2 regions of the Streptomyces sp. NBC_00986 genome follow, and region 2 is predicted to be linked to the other one. Evidence: riboswitches for the same ligand, from Rfam matches in the RefSeq annotation. Region 2 holds a riboswitch; the other holds the start of a gene.
What was found. A riboswitch is a leader RNA that binds a small molecule or an ion and turns the genes downstream of it on or off. The one in region 2 is predicted to bind glycine.
Positions count from the first base shown of each region.

Region 1 (3,400 bases), 5.5 Mb from region 2:
CCCCTGCGAGCCGGCATTCGGCTGCAACGACACCTTGTCGTACCCGGTGACCTCGGCGAGCCGCTCCTCCAACTCCCGGATGAGCGTGAGGTATCCCTGCACCTGCTCGGCGGGCGCGAAGGGGTGCAGTTGCCCGAACTCGGGCCAGGTGACCGGCTCCATCTCGGTGGTCGCGTTGAGCTTCATCGTGCAGGAGCCGAGCGGGATCATGCCCCGGTCGAGCGCGTAGTCCCGGTCGGCGAGCCGCCGCAGGTACCGCAGCATCGCGGTCTCGGAGCGGTGGTCACGGAAGACAGGGTGCGTGAGATACGCGTCGGTACGCAGCAACCCCTCGGGCAACGTGTCCTCGGCCGACACATCCAGCGCCTCGATGTCCCCGTCGACCCCGAACGCGGTCCATACGGCGGCCAGTTGGGCACGGGTCGTCGTCTCGTCGCAGGCGATCGACACCTGGTCGGCGTCCACGAGGTACAGGTTGACGCCGTCTTCACGGGCAGCGGCGACGACCTCAGCAGCCCTGCCGGGAACGCGCGCGGTCACGGTGTCGAAGTAGCCGCCGTGGACGACCTCGACGCCGCCGGCCCTCAGCCCCGCGGCGAGGATCGTGGCATACCGATGCGTCCGCCGCGCGATGCCCTTGAGCCCCTCGGGCCCGTGGTAGACGGCGTACATCCCGGCCATGACGGCAAGCAGCACCTGGGCGGTACAGATGTTGCTGGTGGCCTTCTCCCGACGGATGTGCTGCTCACGCGTCTGCAGAGCGAGGCGGTAGGCCTTGTGTCCGTCGGCGTCGACGGACACGCCCACGAGCCGCCCGGGCAGGCTGCGCGCGAACTTCTCGTGCACGGCCATGTATCCGGCGTGCGGCCCGCCGAAGCCCATCGGCACCCCGAACCGCTGCGTCGTACCGACCGCGATGTCCGCGCCCAGCTCACCCGGCGACTTCAGCAGCGTCAGCGCGAGCAGATCGGCGGCGACGGTGACGAGCGCGCCGAGCGCGTGCGCCTGCTCGATCAGCGGCTCGATGTCGCGTACGGCACCGGAGGCGCCCGGGTACTGCACGAGGACGCCGTTGATCTCACGCTCGGCGATCTCGGCCGGGATGCCCTCGCTGAGGTCGGCGACGACGACCTCGACCCCGGCCGGCTCGGCTCGGGTCTCGATCACGGCGATGGTCTGCGGCAGCGTGTCCGCGTCGACCAGGAAGAGCCCCTTCTTGTTCTTGCCCATGCGCCGCGACAGCGCCACGGCCTCGGCGGCGGCCGTGCCCTCGTCGAGCAGGGAGGCCCCGGAGGTCGGCAGCCCGGTCAGATCGGCGACCATGGTCTGGAAGTTCAGAAGGGCTTCGAGCCGCCCCTGGGAGATCTCCGGCTGATACGGCGTGTAGGCCGTGTACCAAGCCGGGTTCTCCATGACGTTGCGCAGGATCACGGGCGGGGTGAACGTCCCGTAGTACCCGAGCCCGATCATGGAACCGAGAACCTCGTTGCGGTCCGCGAGGGAACGCAGCTCGGCCAGCACCTCGGCCTCGGTACGGGCGCCCGGCAGATCGAGAGCGTCGGCGTTCTTGATCACATCGGGGACCGCGGCGGCCGTGAGTTCGTCGAGCGAGCCGTATCCGACCTGCGCGAGCATCTTGGCCCGCGCCTCCTGGTCGGGCCCGATGTGGCGCTGCTCGAACGGGATGCCCTGTTCGAGCTCGGAGAGCGGAATGCGAGGGACGGTCATTAGGGAGGCCTCCTGGTCGGACACGACCTTCGAGGGCACCACGACAGCGGGGTGCCGGACGGCCTCCCCCTCTGTCATCTCAACCTGAGAGCTTCACCGGGCATCCCGAAGGCGCCCGGCTTTCACCGTCGGTGAGAGCGAACACCGTCGACACTGTCGACGACACCCGCCCTGCTTTCCAGAGTGACCTCGTCCGTGCGGTACGTGAGCCTGAGAGATTCCGGGGAGGATTTGCTCCTTCGGCGCCTCCGGTGAAGTCTGGAGGACTCTCCCGCACGGGGTCAGCAGCCGATGGCCAGCCTACCAGCGAGCGTTGAACCCGAGCTTTCGAGTGGCCACCTTCCCCAATGTGCTCTTTTGTAGTGCTTACGGATGAGTTGCGACCAGGAGGAGGGCCCGTGCAGACCGATATCGATCCGCGCAACCTGATCGGCCGCAAGGCGTTCGACCGCACCGGCGCCAAGATCGGCACGATCGACGAGGTCTACCTCGACGACGCGACCGGCGAACCGGAGTGGGCGGCCATACGCACCGGCCTGTTCTCCAGAGACGCCTTCGTCCCCCTGGAGCCCAGCGAACTGATCGAGGGCACCCTGCACATCCCCTTCGACCGCTCCCTGATCAAGGACGCCCCCGACTTCGGGGTGGGCCGCCACCTCTCCCCGGACCAGGAACTCCAGCTCTACCACCACTACGGCCTCGACGTGGGCCCGCCTCCGTCCTTCCCGGACCACGACTTCGGCAAGCTGGCGGGCTCGGACGACACGTGAACGGGTCGGGCGGGCGGGGCGTCGCCGGGTCTTGAAGTCTCCTGGGGCGTTGACGCTGCGGGCGGGGTACCCGGGCGTCGCGTGTCCGGGGGCGGCGATGCGGCAGGCGAGGTGTCCGAGCTGGGGGTCACCAAGGGCGTCCGCGCAGCAAGCGCGCCAGTGGAACGACACGCCCCGTCCGGCGACAGCGGCTCAACCTGCGAAACGCCGGGGCTCGGCTCCACCGACGGCAGCGGCTCCCCAGGCAAGTCACCCGGCTCCCGCCCCGCCAAAGGCGACGACTCCGCCGACGGTTCACCGGAACCTCGCGCCGCCAACGCAGACGCCTCACCCGGCAACGCATCGGAACTCCGCGCCACCAACGGCAACGGCTCCGCCAAATCCAGCTCAGGATCATCGGTCCGGAACGTCCGCACTCGCCCCGGCCCCGAGTCCTCAGGCGTCTCGAACCGCACCGTGACCCGCCCCAGCCCGCTCCCCTGCACCCACCCGTGCCCGAACCCGGCGTGGCGCACATCGTGCCCCGCGGGCCAGCGCCGCTCCACGGGCGCCACCGGCTCCTCACCCGGCTCCACCTCGGGGTGCTCCTCCTCAAGAAGATCGGGCTCCCCCGCCGCCTGCGCGAACAGGTCCTCCTGCGTGTAGTCGGCGAGCCCGGAGACCCCCACCCCGAGCAGCCGCACCCCGCCCGTGGTGTCCACGGAGTCCAGCAACCGGGCCGCGGCCTCCCGCACCACCCCGGGATCGTCGGTGGGCCCACGCAGCGTCTCGGACCGGGTCAGCGTCGAGAAGTCGTACCGCCGCACCTTCAGCACGATGGTCCGCCCCGACAGCCCGGCCGCCCGCAGCCGCCGCACACACCGGTCGGCCAGCCGCTGCACCTCCAGGCCCACCCGGGTCCG
Region 1 covers NZ_CP108733.1:9,631,744-9,635,143, reverse strand. The annotation lists gene gcvP (aminomethyl-transferring glycine dehydrogenase) at 1-1,728, opposite strand, end outside; glycine riboswitch at 1,917-2,012, opposite strand; gene OG504_RS43295 (PRC-barrel domain-containing protein) at 2,127-2,498, shown strand; partial or broken gene OG504_RS43290 (DNA polymerase IV) at 2,753-3,400, opposite strand, start outside.
Region 1: another riboswitch for glycine. It lies ahead of gcvP (aminomethyl-transferring glycine dehydrogenase); the one in region 2 lies ahead of gcvT (glycine cleavage system aminomethyltransferase GcvT).

Region 2 (3,400 bases):
ACTCGGCGCCGAACAGCTCCTTGACCCGGTCGATCGCGATCTGCTCGGCCACGTCGACGTACTCGCAGCCGCCGTAGTAACGACGGCCCGGGTACCCCTCCGCGTACTTGTTGGTGAGGACCGAGCCCTGCGCCTCCATGACCGCGACCGGAGCGAAGTTCTCCGAGGCGATCATCTCCAGCGTGGACTGCTGCCGGCGCAGCTCGGCGTCGACGGCCGCGGCGATGTCCGGGTCGAGCTCGTGCAGCGGCGTGTTCAGGACGGACAGGTGGTCGGACGTGTGGTCAGACATGGTGCTACGACTCCTCAGCCGGCGGAAAACGCGGTGTACTCGTCGGCGGAGAGCAGGTCGCCCGGCTCCTCCGCGACGCGCACCTTGAACAGCCAGCCGCCCTCGAAGGGGGCCGAGTTCACCAGCGACGGGTCGTTCACGACGTCCTCGTTGATCTCGGTGACCTCGCCGCCGACGGGCGAGTACAGGTCGGACACCGACTTCGTCGACTCCAGCTCACCGCAGGACTCGCCCGCGGTCACCGTGGAGCCGACGTCGGGGAGCTGGGCGTAGACGACATCGCCGAGCGCGTTGGCCGCGAACTCGGTGATGCCGACCGTCGAGACGCCGTCCTCGGCGACCGACAGCCACTCGTGCTCCTTGCTGTAGCGCAGCTGCTGGGGGTTGCTCATGGCCTGAATTCTCCTGTACGCGGGGGAGTGCTGATGAATGGGGGACTACGGAGGACATCGACAGGCAGGGGCGATCCGCCCCGGTTCACAGACGTGACGCTACGACGACTGTCACTTCTCGCGCTTGTAGAACGGCAGCGCCACGACCTCGTACGGCTCGTGACTGCCCCGGATGTCCACGCCGACACCGGTCGTGCCCGGCGCCGAGTGCGCCGCGTCGACGTAGGCCATGGCGATCGGCTTGCCCAGGGTGGGGGAGGGGGCGCCGGAGGTGACCTCGCCGATCACCTGGCCGGCGGCGACGACGGGGTACCCGGCGCGCGGGACCCGGCGGCCCTCGGCGACGAGCCCGACGAGGACGCGAGGCGGCTGCGAGGCGGCGCGCTCGGCGGCTGCCTCCAGGGCCGTACGCCCGACGAAGTCGCCGTCCTTCTCGAACTTCACGACCCGGCCGAGCCCCGCGTCGAAGGGCGTCAACGACGTCGACAACTCATGCCCGTACAGCGGCATGCCCGCCTCCAGGCGCAGGGTGTCCCGGCAGGACAGCCCGCACGGGATCAGCCCGACCGGCGCCCCGGCCTCGGTCAGCGCCAGCCACAGCTTCTCCGCGTCACCGGGGGACACGAACAGCTCGAAGCCGTCCTCGCCGGTGTAGCCGGTACGGGCGATCAGCGCGGGGACGCCCGCGACCGTGCCGGGCAGGCCGGCGTAGTACTTCAGGCCGTCGAGGTCGGCGTCGGTGAGCGACTTGAGGATGCCGGGGGACTCGGGTCCCTGGACGGCGAGCAGGGCGTAGGCGTCACGGTCGTCGCGGACGACCGCGTCGAAGCCCTCGCTGCGCTCGGTGAGCGCGTCCAACACCACCTGCGCGTTGGAGGCGTTGGCGACGACCATGTACTCCGTCTCGGCGAGCCGGTACACGATCAGGTCGTCCAGGATGCCGCCGTCGGCCCGGCAGATCATGGTGTAGCGGGCGCGGCCGAGGCCCACGGAGGCGATGTTGCCGACGAGGGCGTAGTTGAGGAGACGGGCCGCGTCCGGTCCCGTGACCGTGATCTCGCCCATGTGGGAGAGGTCGAAGAGGCCGGCCTTCGTGCGGACGGCGAGGTGCTCGTCGCGTTCCGAGCCGTAGCGGAGCGGCATGTCCCAGCCGGCGAAGTCGGTCATCGTCGCACCGAGCGAGCGGTGCAGCGCGTCGAGCGCGGTACGGCGCGTCTCAGGGGTGGCGGTACTGCTCATCGGTCGGTCTCCCAAGGCATGACGGCGAGGTCGTTCCTCCCCATCTGTCATCGGGACCTGAGAGGTTCGCCATGACCGTGGACGGGACATGGGTTGCACCTTGGGTGGGACCACCGTGACCGGCGGTCCGCTTTTCAGATGTGCCTCGCCCGCGCGGTAACGGGGCCTGAGAGATTCAAGGGAGGGACTTGCTCCTTCGGCGCCCCAGATGACGTATGTCTGGGGACTCTCCCGCGCGGATTCAAGCGGCCGGTATGCAGTTAGGCGGGCACATCATCGCACAGGCTTTGTAACAGGCCTGTGGCTGGACGCGAACGGAACCGCGAGACACCGTGCATTACCTTCTCTTTACGTTCAGTGGGGAGAACCTTTCCTGACCCCGCAGGGAGGACGATCACGGTGACAAGGACCACGGTGTACGCCACGACCTCGGCCGTAGCGTTGCCCAAGCAGCCCTCGGCCCCGGCCAGGGAGGCATGCCCGGCCCGCCCGGTACCGACGGTCCGCGATCTCCGCGAGCGCGCGGGCCACAGCCCGCACGGACTCCGCTTCGGCCCCCGCGACCTGGTCGTGGTCACCGGCCTGCCCGGCAGCGGCAAGTCCACGCTGATGCGGCGCGCGGTGGCGGCCGGCGACGGCGTCCGCGTCGACAGCCAGGACACCCGGGACCGCTGGGACACCCGCGTGTCCGGCGTTCTTCCCTACGCGGTCTACCGCCCCCTGGTCCGCCTCGCCCACTACGCCGGACTGCACCGCGCGCTGCGTTCCGCGTCCGGAGCCGTCGTGCACGACTGCGGTACGCAGACCTGGGTGCGCGGCTGGCTGGCCCGGGCCGCCGGGCGCCGGGGCGGTGCGCTGCACCTGGTGTTCCTCGACGTCACCCCGGACACCGCGCTCGACGGCCAGCGCGAGCGCGGCCGCGGAGTCTCGCGGTACGCGTTCCTGCGCCACCGCAGGGCCGCCGCCCGGCTGTTGCGCGAGGTGGAGCGCGGTGATCTGCCCCGGGGTGTCGACTCGGCGATCCTCCTGGACCGGGACGCGGCGGACGTGCTGCGCCGGATCGACTTCGCGGACTGAGCCGCTAGCCTTTTCAGCCACAGCAGGGTTACAGCAGGCGGTTTCACCAGCAGGCGGTAGGTAGATGGACTTCCCGGCGGACTTCCCCGGTCAGGCGTACCCCCACCCGCATCCGCACGGCGGATGGCCGGGCAACGAGCTGGAGGAGGTGCTCTCGGCGTCCCTCGGCATGCCCTCGGCCGGCGGCCGGATCGTCGAAGTGCTCGGCCGCAGCTTCGTCTGGGTCCCGCTCCCCAGCGGCGGCGGCCCGCAGAGCGGCCCCTTGGACCTGCCGACACTGGACATCGAGGGGCAGGCGTACGTCCCGGTGTTCAGCTCCGAGGAGCAGTTCCGCCAGGTCGTCGGCTCGCATCTGTCGTTCACGATCGCGCCGGCGGTGGAGTTCGCCCGCGGGCTGCCC
Region 2 covers NZ_CP108733.1:4,086,040-4,089,439, reverse strand. The annotation lists gene glyA (serine hydroxymethyltransferase) at 1-268, opposite strand, end outside; gene gcvH (glycine cleavage system protein GcvH) at 307-684, opposite strand; gene gcvT (glycine cleavage system aminomethyltransferase GcvT) at 796-1,923, opposite strand; glycine riboswitch at 2,068-2,167, opposite strand; gene OG504_RS17515 (AAA family ATPase) at 2,317-3,000, shown strand; gene OG504_RS17510 (enhanced serine sensitivity protein SseB) at 3,065-3,400, shown strand, end outside.